4 regions of the Peribacillus sp. FSL K6-5616 genome follow, and region 3 is predicted to be linked to each of the others. Evidence: riboswitches for the same ligand, from Rfam matches in the RefSeq annotation. Region 3 holds a riboswitch; each other region holds the start of a gene.
The links. A riboswitch is a leader RNA that binds a small molecule or an ion and turns the genes downstream of it on or off. The one in region 3 is predicted to bind S-adenosylmethionine.

Region 1 (3,163 bases), 2.9 Mb from region 3:
CATATAATTCCAACTAAATCCATAGAAAAAGGTGAATTCATATGTCAGAGAAAAAGTTGCGCTTCGAAACATTGAGTGTTCATGGCGGTCTGCAAGCTGATGAAACAGGTGCCCGTGCCGTTCCTATCTACCAAAGCAATGCATACTTGTTCAAAGACACCGACCATGCAGCGAATTTATTTGGCCTAAAGGAGAATGGCTATATATATACACGGCTTCATAATCCCACGGTCAGTGTTTTTGAGGAAAGGATGGCCTTATTGGAAGGCGGTATCGGCGGATTGGCAACGGCAAGCGGAATGGCCGCCATCTCACTTTCAATCCTGAATATCGCCGCTGCAGGGGATGAGATTGTTTCTGCCTCTACATTATATGGCGGTACGTATAACCTTTTTGAAAACACTCTTCCTAAATATGGGATCAAAGTGAAGTTCGTTTCTCCCGATGATCCCGAAAACTTCAAAAGGGCGATTACGCCAAGAACTAAAGCCATTTTTGCTGAAACGATCGGAAATCCAAGTTTGAGGGTACTTGATATTGAAGCGGTAGCGGAAATCGCCCATGAAGCCGGCATACCTTTAATCATTGATAATACCTTCGCGACACCGTATCTTTGCAGACCAATTGACTTTGGAGCGGATATTGTCATCCATTCCGCTACAAAATGGCTTCTTGGAAATGGAACCACGCTAGGCGGTGTCATAGTGGATGGAGGGAAATTCGATTGGAACTCGCCAAACTACCCAGGCTTCACGGAGCCTGACCCAAGTTACGACGGTCTGGTATACGCAGAGGCAGTTGGACCTGCCGCATTCATAACGAAAGCCCGAGTTCAGTTACTCCGTGATTTGGGCCCTGCGCTAAGTGCCCAAAGTGCATTCCAGTTTACGCTTGGACTTGAAACGCTGCATGTAAGGATGAAAGAGCATCTATCAAACACCAAGTCTGTCATAAACTATTTAAAAAACCATCCAGCCGTGACCTGGGTTTCACATCCTGGTGATGAGGATCATCCCGATAAAGCCCTTGCGGATAAATATTTGCCAAAGGGAGCTGGATCTGTCGTGACATTTGGGATTCAAGGTAATCGCGAAGCTGGGGCAAAACTTATCAATTCGGTGGAATTATGGTCCCATGTGGCGAATGTAGGGGATGCGAAGAGCTTGATCATCCACCCAGCCAGTACAACCCATCAACAATTGAATGAGGCGGGTCTTGAGAAAGCGGGTGTAAGTGCCGATCAAGTCCGATTATCGATTGGGATTGAAAATGTAGAGGACTTAATAGAAGATTTGGAGCAGGCAATTGAAAAGGCGACGAACATCGTCTCCTTGACTTCCAAATCGGTTTAAGTAAAGTTCCTGTTCATTCTTGTACTAGAAATAATATACATTGCGCTCTTTTTTTATCTATGATAAAATTTCAGCATACTAAAGAACTTAATGATATTTAAATATTCTATATATTAGCTCTTATCAAGAGAGGTGGAGGGATGTGCCCGATGAAACCCGGCAACCGACAAGGAGATTTCCTTGGAAAGGTGCCAATTCACACAAAGTTTAATCACTTTGGAAGATGAGAGGAAGGCCTGTTTCTTCACCTGCCTTTCTGCTCATGCAGAAAGGTTTTTTCTATTTATTAATGGAGAAAACTTTTACATGATAGGAGAAACAGACTAATAATGTAGAGAAATCAACTAAGTTCATAGGTTTTATTGGATAAAAGAGGTGAGGGTTAATGATTACATTGACGAAAGTCAGTAAGCTGTTCCGAACAGGAAAAGGAAACAGTGAGACGATAAAGGCTGTAAATAATGTGAATGTTGAAATAAATAAAGGCGAGATTTTCGGGATCATCGGTTACAGTGGAGCGGGGAAAAGTACTTTGATCAGAATGCTCAATGGATTGGAAACACCTACAGAGGGATCCGTCGTGGTGGCTGAAAAGGAAATTTCAAAAATTAAAGGGGCTCAGCTCCGTAAGGCCCGTCAAGAAATCAGCATGATTTTCCAACATTTCAATCTATTATGGTCAAGGACCGTTCAGGAGAATATATCTTTTCCATTGGAAATTGCAGGAGTTTCTAAACCTGAACGCACCAAGCGTGTGAACGAATTGATCAAGTTAGTCGGACTTGAAGGCAGGGAAAAGGCCTATCCTTCGCAATTAAGCGGAGGGCAAAAGCAAAGGGTGGGAATAGCCAGGGCACTGGCAAATGACCCTAAAGTGCTGCTGTGTGATGAAGCGACTTCTGCTTTGGATCCGCAGACTACCGACTCCATACTCGAATTGCTTGTTGACATCAATCAGCGTTTGGGATTGACGATCGTCTTGATTACGCATGAAATGCATGTAATACGTAAAATCTGCCATCGTGTCGCCGTGATGGAAAGCGGGCAGGTTGTTGAACAGGGTCCTGTCCTGGATGTCTTCAAGAATCCTAAAGAACAAATGACGAAGCGTTTCGTGCAACAGGTAACGGAACCGGAAGAAACGAAAGAAACGATGGACCATTTGCTCGAACGCTATCCAGCAGGCAAAGTGATTCAATTGACCTTTGTAGGCGATCATGCAGAAAGCCCATTGATCACCAAACTTGTACGTAACTTCGAGTTGGATGTCAATATCGTTCAAGGTAAGATATCCCAAACAAGAAGCGGTTCATATGGCACATTGTTTATCCATCTAGATGGCAAAGAGGATGAAATGCTCCGCGCAATCGAATTCATTAAAGCACAGCAGGTAGGCGTGGAGGTGATTACTCATGCTTGAAGAATTATTGCCGAATGTTGATTGGGAAGACATCATTGAAGCTACGAAAGAAACGCTTTACATGACAAGCGTCTCTGTAGTGGCAACCTTTTTTATAGGCATAATACTAGGATTGATCCTTTTCCTGACAGGAAAGGGTAATATGTGGCAAAACCAGGCAGTCAACGGAGTCATGAGTGCTATCGTCAATATATTCCGTTCGATTCCATTTCTTATTTTGATCGTGCTGCTCATTCCTTTCACTAAAGCGCTTGTCGGTTCCATGATCGGTGAGAACGCTGCACTGCCGGCACTTATTATCGGTGCGGCCCCATTTTATGCGCGTATGGTTGAAATCGGCCTTCGTGAAATCGATAAAGGTGTAATTGAAGCCGCTAAATCGATGGGGGCA
Region 2 (3,163 bases), 1.7 Mb from region 3:
TCTTGACGCCCGGGCTCCTTTCACCGGCAGCGAAAGGGATCTGTTATTGGAAATTCAAATGATGGCTCCGAAACTGCCGATCCATTTCCTATTAAATAAAATGGATACGATATACAGTGATCAGGTCGCAGTCCGGATGGAAGACGAAACATGGGATAAAGTGAATGCATATTTCCCGAATGCGAAAGTGTTCGCTTTCTCCAAACATTATGACAGCAGGCAGCAATTGAAGGACCTTTCAGCCTTCCTTCAATCGAATTATCAAGATGATAATTGGAAGGAAAGAAGATCTGAAAAAATCCTGGCATTCATTCGTAAAACTTTATCTTATCTATTAGAAAAACGGACAGCCAATGAGCGGAAATGCGAGCATTCCATCTCTTGGAATGAGCAGATGGAAGTCAAACTGAATGGAGCGGTCAATCAACTGGCTGATCTGGAAAAAGAAAAAAGTGAAAATATCATAAGGTCGTATCGTTCGCTTAAGGACGAAGTGAAAAGTCAGCTTTATTCAAAAATTCCTGAATTACTGAGGGATTGCTCTAAATCGTTAACGGAAAGCAGTGATTTCAGTCAGGTCCATGTACAGTTAAACCAGGAAATGAATGAGCGGATTCAAAACTTCATTTCTGACAAGATCATGCCTCAATATTACCGTTCTCTTCAAGACTGGATTGCCAGTTCCCAAATGGAGTTCTCACAAAGCCAGCAGTTCATGGATGAGATGAGTGCCGGATTCAATGAATTATACAAAGAAGAACGGATTACACTGGCAGGTGACTTCAGGGTGTTGGATGACTGGCGCCGTGATGCCGACCGGATGACAAGCAGTATCCGCATCGAAAACGTTAATATCCTTTTGCGCAGGACTCCATCACAATTGCTGCTTAAAGGAGCAGGGAAGCTATTTGGGGCGATACCGCAAAATAAGGCCAATATGTACAATCGTTACAAGAAATACCTGGAAAGTGAAGATTACCTGGATGTTGCCGAAATGATCACGGAACGTTTCCTAACCCAATTTGGATTGTTTGAAAAATCATTGGATCGGGACATCTCACTTTTCTATCGCAGTTCATTTGCCTTACTTCAAAAAACGATAGAGCAGACGCAGACTGAAATAAAAGACTACCAGGCTGCATTGGAGCATATGAAAGAAAATCCGGAAGTTTACCGTGATCCGATCACGTTGTTCGAAGTGAAATTAAGGCAGTTGGAGAGGCTTGAAAAAATCGAGAAAAAGCGTCTAGCCCAGCTTCAAAGAAAATAAAAATAACGGGAAACATTTCAAATATTCAAAAATCTATTGACTTTACGACTATATCCCTATAAAGTGATAATTACGAAAACGTAACACAATATATCTCTTATCAAGAGTGGCGGAGGGACTGGCCCTAAGATGCCCAGCAACCGTTCCATTAGGAATTGGTGCTAAATCCTGCAAAACAGAAATGTTTTGACAGATAAGAGAGGGACAAGTCTGCAAAACAGCCGATTAAACCTCTCTATATTAGAGAGGTTTTTATTTTGGGATTTACACCGACTTATCTGATAAGACTAATGAGAAAACATGGAGGGAAACAAGATGAGAAGGTCTATTAAAGGGATATTCATTTCTGCCATCGCTTCGGCTTTGCTTTTAACGGGTTGCTCTGCAGGGCAGAGTTCCACAGAATCGAAGAAAGAAGAAAAAGTATCATTTGAAAATGTCCCGGAGAGATTTGCTGATGGCGATGGAGCCAAAATCAAGGTGATCCGTAAAATTGGCGGTGATGATCATACTGCCCAATACCTGGCGGGGGCGAAAGAAGAAGGAGAAGCACTGGGGTTTCAAGTGGATACGTACACAGCCAATGGTGATACGGCTAAATTCCATGATGCGATAGCACAAGCTTTGGAGGAAGATTACGACGGCTATATCATTTCACATGGTGATGATGCCGCAACTGTAAATGACGTTCAGAAGTTGGTTGATGCAGGTAAAAGCGTTGTCACATTCGATTCAATAAGCGACCTATCTAAAATAGAGGGCGTGACATTAACTTCACAAGATGATGAAGCGCTGGCAACACTGGCTTTCGATAAACTGATAAAAGAACAGAAAGGTGAAGCGGCAATTGCATATCTTTGGGTGGATGGCTTTCCTCCAATGGTAAGAAGAAATGCAGTTTATCAGGAAAAATTAAAAGAAAATCCTGGGATTAAAGAAGTCGAAAGATTCGGAGTGGCATCCGCTGATACTTCGGTGCAGACACAAAATGCTGTAGCTGCAATGCTGAATAAATACCCTAAAGGTAAATTGGACGCCATTTTCGCAACATGGGATGCCTTTGCTATCGGTGCAGCCCGGGCGATTAAAGAAGCGGGCCGCGATGAAGTGAAGATATATGGAATTGATGTTTCGAATGCAGATCTCCAAGAGATCCAATCGGCTGATAGCTCATGGTCCTACACGGCAGCAGTCGATCCCAAGTTGATCGGTGCAGTGAATATGAGGATATTGGCTAAAAAATTAGCTGGCGAAGAAACGCCGCAAACATATGATTTGGAGGCATCACTTATTTCGCAAAAGCAAATCCAAGCTTCAAAAGAAGCGGTAAACATGGCAAACCTGTCTGATATTGTCGATGGCTGGGGTGTATCGACGGAATTTGAAGAAGATTGGATGAAGGTTTTGAAAGATCATTATAAAAAATAAAAAGAGACACTCTCTTTCCAGCGAAGGGAGTGTCTGTTCTATAAGGGGGAATGGACATGGGCAAGCAACTAGAAATGAAGAAGATTTCGATTGAATTTCCGGGGGTGAAGGCGCTGAGTGATGTTGATTTTTCCGTACAATCAGGAACAGCCCACGCATTGGTCGGTGCAAACGGAGCAGGGAAATCGACGTTAATGAAAGTTTTATCGGGAGCCCATGTTCATTATTCAGGTGACATTTTTATTGATGGGATGAAGCGGGATATCCGCTCGCCAAAAGCTGCTCAGGAACAGGGCATTCAAATAGTTTATCAGGAAGTGGATACCGCCCTCATCCCTTATTTAACAGTTGGGGAAAATGTAATGTTGAATGATATGGTCCAAAACATGGGGAAAAAACAAAGGGTACAATGGAAAGAACTGCACAACAAAGCCACTTCTATTCTTGAAGATATGAAAATTCATG
Region 3 (3,163 bases):
TGACTGCCCGTTCCATTTGATACACTGTAATAAATCTTAATACGGTGGCGATATTATGTGTGGACGTTTCACCCTTTTCACTGACATAGAAGAAATAAAAGAACGGTTTGATATTCAAGGGTCATTTGATGAGGAATACCAATTCAGCTACAATATTGCTCCCTCCCAATCCGTGCTCTCCGTCATTAATGACGGGGTAAGGAATCGGCTTGGATATCTTCGGTGGGGACTCATTCCTTTCTGGGCAAAAGACGAAAAAGCGGGCTACAAAATGATCAATGCCAGAGCGGAAACCATTGCTGAGAAAGCAAGCTTCAGGAATGCGTATAAGAAGAAGAGATGCTTGATAATCGCTGACTCTTTTTATGAATGGAAGAAGACACCAGAAAGAAAAATACCGATGCGAATAAAACTGAAGAATCATGCACCATTTGGAATGGCCGGTCTCTGGGAATCCTGGAAATCTCCTGAAGGCATCAGCATCTATTCGTGCTCCGTTATAACAACTGTGCCTAATGAGCTAATGACCAGCATTCATGACCGCATGCCTGTCATCCTAAAACCAGAAGATGAAAAGGATTGGTTGAATCCTTCCACTAATGATCCTGCATATCTGCAACAGTATTTAAAGTCATTCGATTCGGAACAGATGGAAGCATTTGAAGTATCGACAGATGTAAACTCGACTAAAAATAATTCACCTAACCTAATCCAACAAATTTGCTGAGAGTTCATTAGATCTCTTAGAATGTAGACAACTTGATGAAAATCGAGTTTGTCTACATTTTTTTATGGTTTGTACAATTTGACGTTGCCTCCAGGCACTCGCTTTTTCCGCAGAAGTCTCGCACACCCGCTCCAATCAACTTAGATTCTCTTAATGAACAGTAAGGAGTACATGTGAAACACTTTAAAAATTACCCCTTGCGAAAATAGACAAAATGCTGTACTGTTATATTTGCTTTTCAAAACGACTTTCGATGTCACGAACTCAGGCAAGTTTCCAGCGTGGCACTTTTCTGGCAGGCATCGTAATTTTAGATAAATTATATAATGTAATCTTCTTATCAAGAGAGACGGAGGGACTGGCCCGAAGATGTCTCGGCAGCGGACTTAAATGGAGTGCTGTGCCAAATCCAGCAGGCTGATTTTCGCCTGAAAGATAAGGAGGGTGTTTTTTATAAATTAAAAGACCTCTTCTTGTTGTTAAATAGAAGGGGTCTTTTTTATGCCAGTTTTTTGCTACAGCTCCATGACTGGATAATCAGGTAGGTTCAAATTGGAGTTATTTGCGAAAACTGTTAAAAGAATAAGAGCTGTGACACATGTCGCGGGAAAAATAAAAAGAGGTGTACATCATGAGTGCAAACAATAAAGGGAATCCATGGGCATTGATCCCATTTGTCGTATTTTTAATTTTATTTATTGGATCCGGAATCATCACTAAAGATTTTTATTCATTTCCGGTGATTGTAGCGATATCCATTGCATCGGCAGCTGCATTGGCGATGAATCGGAAAGAGACATTCAATGAAAAGGTTGATATCTTCTGTAAAGGTGCCGGTGACGCCAATATTATGTTAATGGTAATCATTTTCCTTTTAGCCGGAGCTTTTTCCGAAGTTGCCAATGGTATGGGGGCAGTTGAATCAACAGTGAATCTTGCCTTAGCTGTTTTTCCCCAAAATCTATTAATGGTAGGAATTTTCATCATCGCTTGTTTTATTTCACTATCCATGGGGACAAGCATGGGAACGATTGTTGCCCTGGCACCTATCGGGGTTGGAATTAGTGAGCAAACAGATATTTCGCTTGCCCTTTCAATGGCGGCCGTTATTGGTGGTGCGATGTTTGGGGATAATCTTTCATTCATTTCAGATACGACAATCGCTGCAGTCCGAACTCAGGGAACGAAAATGAAGGATAAGTTTAAAGTGAATTTTTTCATCGTTTTACCTGCAGCCATCATCACATGTGCCATCCTAGGAATTTTAACGATGGGTGAACAAGCTGACATTTCCCAACAGTCTTATGATTGGGTGAAGATTCTTCCTTATCTTTGCGTATTGGTCACTGCATTGGCAGGAGTCAATGTGTTCTTGGTCCTTTCGATCGGAATCGTATTTGCCGGAATTATCGGGTTGGCGGATGGAAGTTATCAACCGTTGGGTGTCATCCAAAAAGTTGGAGAAGGAATGGCTGGAATGTATGAAATTTCCTTCCTTGCCATTTTAATTGCAGGTATGGTAGCTGTAATCAAACATAATGGTGGTATCGATTTTCTACTCCACCTTGTGACGCGAAATAGCAAATCGAAAAAAGGGGCGGAATTCAGCATTGCGGGGCTTGTTGGTTTGACGAACCTTTCAACGGCAAATAACACGATTTCAATTATCATTGCTGGGCCACTTGCCAAAAATATTGCTGAAAAATATGGGATTGATCCGCGGAAATCGGCGAGCGTCCTTGACATTTTTGCATGTTGTATCCAAGGGTTGATCCCATATGGAGCACAACTGCTTGTTGCAGCAGGGGTAGCAAAGATTTCACCGATAAGCATCTTGCCATATTCATATTACCCAATCCTGATTGGAATTTGTGGCGTCCTTGCCATCCTGATTGGTTTTCCACGGTTGCAGCCGGGAAATGATGGATCGAAGAACTAAAAGTTAAAACGAACCCCTAAAATTTCATTGAGTTTGTCTACAGTCTGAACACCCTGAATCATTGGATGCAGGGTGTTTTCTGTATGGTAAATACATAAACATAATAAAGTTTTCTCGCACTTATATAGTATCAATCATTTTTCAATTTTTCTGCTTAATTCCGGTCCAAATTAATGATGGTTGTGTGTGAGACAACTGTCATGAATAGAGGACAACACCAACTAAACCGGAAAGAATAATTACATAGGCTGGATGCCAGCGTAATTTCATTAGGGCAAATAACGATAAACCAAAAACGAGTAATAAGCTTATCGTATGCCATGAAAAGTTCACGGCTATCATATGATTGGAAAGTGCTAAACTGATCGCTGCAAAGATGATCAAACTAGTGACAATCGGTCTTAATCCATAAAACATGGATTGAACAACTGGATAATGATTCAATTTGCTGAAAAATGTGGCTATAACGGTTACGAATATAATGGCAGGAAGCAAGA
Region 4 (3,163 bases), 660 kb from region 3:
GATTTGATTTTCCGAACGAAGGAGCTTTATGACTTCTTGGAATCAGCGTCCGGAAAATATGACTTCGACCGTGACAGAGTGGTGGCATTAGGTTATTCCAATGGTGCAAATATAGCGGCAAGTTTGCTGTTCCATTACGAGGGGGCATTACAAGGAGCGATTCTTCATCATCCAATGGTTCCAAGACGAGGGATCGCTTTGCCGTCCCTTTCAGATATACCTGTATTTATAGCTGCAGGTAAAAACGATCCGATTTGCCCGGCAGAAGAAACTGATGAACTTAATCAACTTTTACAGCAAGCTGGCGCTACAGTTGAAGTTCAGTGGGAAAATTACGGTCATCAGTTGACACGTTCAGAGGTTGATGCAGCAGGTTTATGGTTTCAAAAGAACTTTTTATAAGAATGAGAGGGAATGAAGATGATTTCTGTTAATCCTGAAAATTTGGCTGAACGGGATAATTATAAGTTTTTGACTGGAAGCATTATACCGAGACCTATAGCGCTGGTTACGACACAATCCGACACCGGTACAATCAATATAGCGCCGTTCAGCTTTTTTAACATAGTCAGTTCAAATCCTCCGATGATTTCCATTTCTGTTCAACGGAAAGAAGGAGTTTCAAAGGATACAGCCCGAAATGCAATTCAAACAGGTGAGTTCGTTGTTCATATCACTGACGAAAATAATGTTGCTGATGCAAATCGAACGGCCAAGGAACTCCCATCTGAAGAAAGTGAATTGGGTCTTACTAATTTCACGATGGCTGTTAGTGATAAGGTATCCGTACCAGGATTGGAAGAAGCGAAGGTGCGGTTCGAATGTACATTAGAGCAATCGATTCCATTGGCAGGTTCCAAGAATAAACCTGGTTGTGATTTACTGATAGGGAAAATAGTCTGTTATCATATAGAGCAAGATATTTATCATAATGGCCGTATTGACCCGAATGGGCTAAAACCTGTAGCGAGATTAGCCGGTCATACTTATACAAAACTAGGGGAATTATTTGAAATAGAACGTCCTTAAGGAAAAAGACCAACATGACCCCGGTTAGTTTTATTTGCCATTATAATACGCTTAGCGCTTGTTCCAAAAACAATTTAATATTAATACCCCAGCCATGATCGTTAGCATTTAAAAGGAAGTCTTTACATTCCGAAACAAAACTTGACAATTTTTTCATAGATTGATAAAGTTATAAAAAAATAATTTCTTATCCAGAGAGGTGGAGGGACTGGCCCTATGAAACCTCAGCAACAGGTCTACAAAGACACTGTGCTAATTCCAGGGGGTGAAACCTTGATAGATAAGACCGTACGTGTTTATTTGTCAGTAACGCACTCTTTTTTAGAGTGCGTTTTCGTTTTTTCTGGATGCAAGATTAAGGAGAGTTAGAATGGAGAACAAAAGGAAGTATGATTTTCAAAGGCAAATGCAAGCACGGCATATAATAATGCTATCGCTTGGCGGGGTGATTGGAACTGGTTTATTCTTAAGTTCGGGTTATACGATTCAACAGGCTGGTCCGTTCGGAACCATCCTTTCGTATCTGATTGGTGCATTAGTTGTTTATCTAGTCATGCTATGTCTAGGTGAACTGTCAGTGCATATGCCCGAGACAGGTGCGTTTCATAGTTACGCAGCCAAATACATCGGACCAGGGACAGGGTATACAGTAGCCTGGTTGTATTGGCTAACCTGGACTGTTGCACTAGGTTCGGAATTCACGGCTGCAGGATTGTTGATGCAGCGATGGTTTCCATCAATCAGTGTCTGGATATGGAGTGCTCTATTTGCCATTTTGGTCTTGGCATTAAATGCGTGGACCGTTAAGTTTTTCGCTGAATCCGAATTCTGGTTTGCGTCCATAAAGGTATTTGCTATTGTAATATTCATTATTCTGGGAGCTGCGGCAATGATAGGTTTTATTCCAATGATTAACGCACAATCAGCTCCGTTATTTTCCAATGTTACAAGTGCAGGTTTATTTCCAAATGGTGCTTTTGCCATTCTAATGACGATGCTCGCTGTGAATTTTGCATTTTCTGGAACTGAATTGATCGGAGTTGCAGCTGGAGAAACTGTGAATCCGGAAAAAACGATTCCAAAGGCAATCCGTATGACATTATGGAGATTGATTATCTTTTTTGTAGGTACCATCGTTGTTTTATCCGCATTATTGCCTGTTTCGGATGCAAGCGTATTAGAGAGCCCCTTTGTTGCCGTTCTAGAACGAATTGGAGTGCCATATGCAGCGGATATTATGAACTTTGTTATATTAACTGCCATTTTGTCTGCTGCAAACTCAGGACTATATGCCTCATCCAGGATGCTTTGGTCACTTGCAGATAAGAAAACTATTTCACCAATATTTGCAAAATTGACAAAACGGGGTGTTCCCTTGAATGCTGTCCTTTTCAGTATGCTGGGCGGTGTTTTAGCACTTTTCTCGAGTATTATTGCGCCGGATACTGTATATATAGTGCTTGTATCCATTTCTGGACTAGCCGTGGTTATAGTTTGGATGAGTATTAGCGCGTCACAGTTTCTATTTCGCAGACGATATATAAACGAAGGAAACTCAGTTAATGATTTGGCTTATCATACACCATTATATCCATTCGTACCAATCGTTTCATTTATGCTATGTCTTGCTTCTTGCATAGGAATTGCATTTGATCCTACACAAAGAATTGCATTATATTGTGGCATTCCGTTTATTTTGTTTAGCTATGGAAGTTATTATCTGACACAAACCATAAAGAAAAGAGGAGTAGACAATGAAGAATAAAATTAACCCAATTGAAGTAATTTTACGAGGTCATTCAGTCATGATTTTGGACGGGGCTTTAGCTACAGAGCTTGAAAGTCATGGGTGTGATTTGGACGATCCCCTGTGGTCTGCACGTGTATTACTTGAAAATCCAGAATTGATTTACCAGGTGCACTCTGACTACTTTCGAGCGGGTGCTGACTGTGCGATAACGGCAAGCTATCAAGCAACGGTTGAAGGTTTCGCCCTCCGCGGAATACAAGAAAAAGAGGCATTGGATCTAATCAGGAAAACGGTTTTACTTGCAAGAAAAGCAAGAGATGAATTTTGGAAGGAAGAATATCAAACGATTAGACCTAAGCCATTGGTTGCTGCATCAGTTGGACC

Region 1: it holds a riboswitch for S-adenosylmethionine, as region 3 does, so the genes downstream of both, MHB45_RS22510 (methionine ABC transporter ATP-binding protein) here and MHB45_RS08335 (Na+/H+ antiporter NhaC family protein) in region 3, are expected to answer to the same signal.
Region 2: it holds a riboswitch for S-adenosylmethionine, as region 3 does, so the genes downstream of both, MHB45_RS00315 (sugar ABC transporter substrate-binding protein) here and MHB45_RS08335 (Na+/H+ antiporter NhaC family protein) in region 3, are expected to answer to the same signal.
Region 4: it holds a riboswitch for S-adenosylmethionine, as region 3 does, so the genes downstream of both, mmuP (S-methylmethionine permease) here and MHB45_RS08335 (Na+/H+ antiporter NhaC family protein) in region 3, are expected to answer to the same signal.

Annotation. Positions count from the first base shown of each region.
Region 1 covers NZ_JBBOYT010000001.1:4,623,508-4,626,670, reverse strand. Annotated here, with positions in the region: gene MHB45_RS22515 (O-acetylhomoserine aminocarboxypropyltransferase/cysteine synthase family protein) at 42-1,352, shown strand; SAM riboswitch class I at 1,470-1,582, shown strand; gene MHB45_RS22510 (methionine ABC transporter ATP-binding protein) at 1,738-2,772, shown strand; gene MHB45_RS22505 (methionine ABC transporter permease) at 2,765-3,163, shown strand, end outside.
Region 2 covers NZ_JBBOYT010000001.1:59,130-62,292, forward strand. Annotated here, with positions in the region: gene MHB45_RS00310 (GTPase domain-containing protein) at 1-1,270, shown strand, start outside; SAM riboswitch class I at 1,365-1,470, shown strand; gene MHB45_RS00315 (sugar ABC transporter substrate-binding protein) at 1,586-2,698, shown strand; gene MHB45_RS00320 (sugar ABC transporter ATP-binding protein) at 2,755-3,163, shown strand, end outside.
Region 3 covers NZ_JBBOYT010000001.1:1,752,149-1,755,311, forward strand. Annotated here, with positions in the region: gene MHB45_RS08330 (SOS response-associated peptidase) at 56-727, shown strand; SAM riboswitch class I at 1,062-1,169, shown strand; gene MHB45_RS08335 (Na+/H+ antiporter NhaC family protein) at 1,359-2,666, shown strand; gene MHB45_RS08340 (chromate transporter) at 2,865-3,163, opposite strand, start outside.
Region 4 covers NZ_JBBOYT010000001.1:2,407,830-2,410,992, reverse strand. Annotated here, with positions in the region: gene MHB45_RS11495 (alpha/beta hydrolase) at 1-402, shown strand, start outside; gene MHB45_RS11490 (flavin reductase family protein) at 421-1,029, shown strand; SAM riboswitch class I at 1,214-1,316, shown strand; gene mmuP (S-methylmethionine permease) at 1,400-2,794, shown strand; gene mmuM (homocysteine S-methyltransferase) at 2,784-3,163, shown strand, end outside.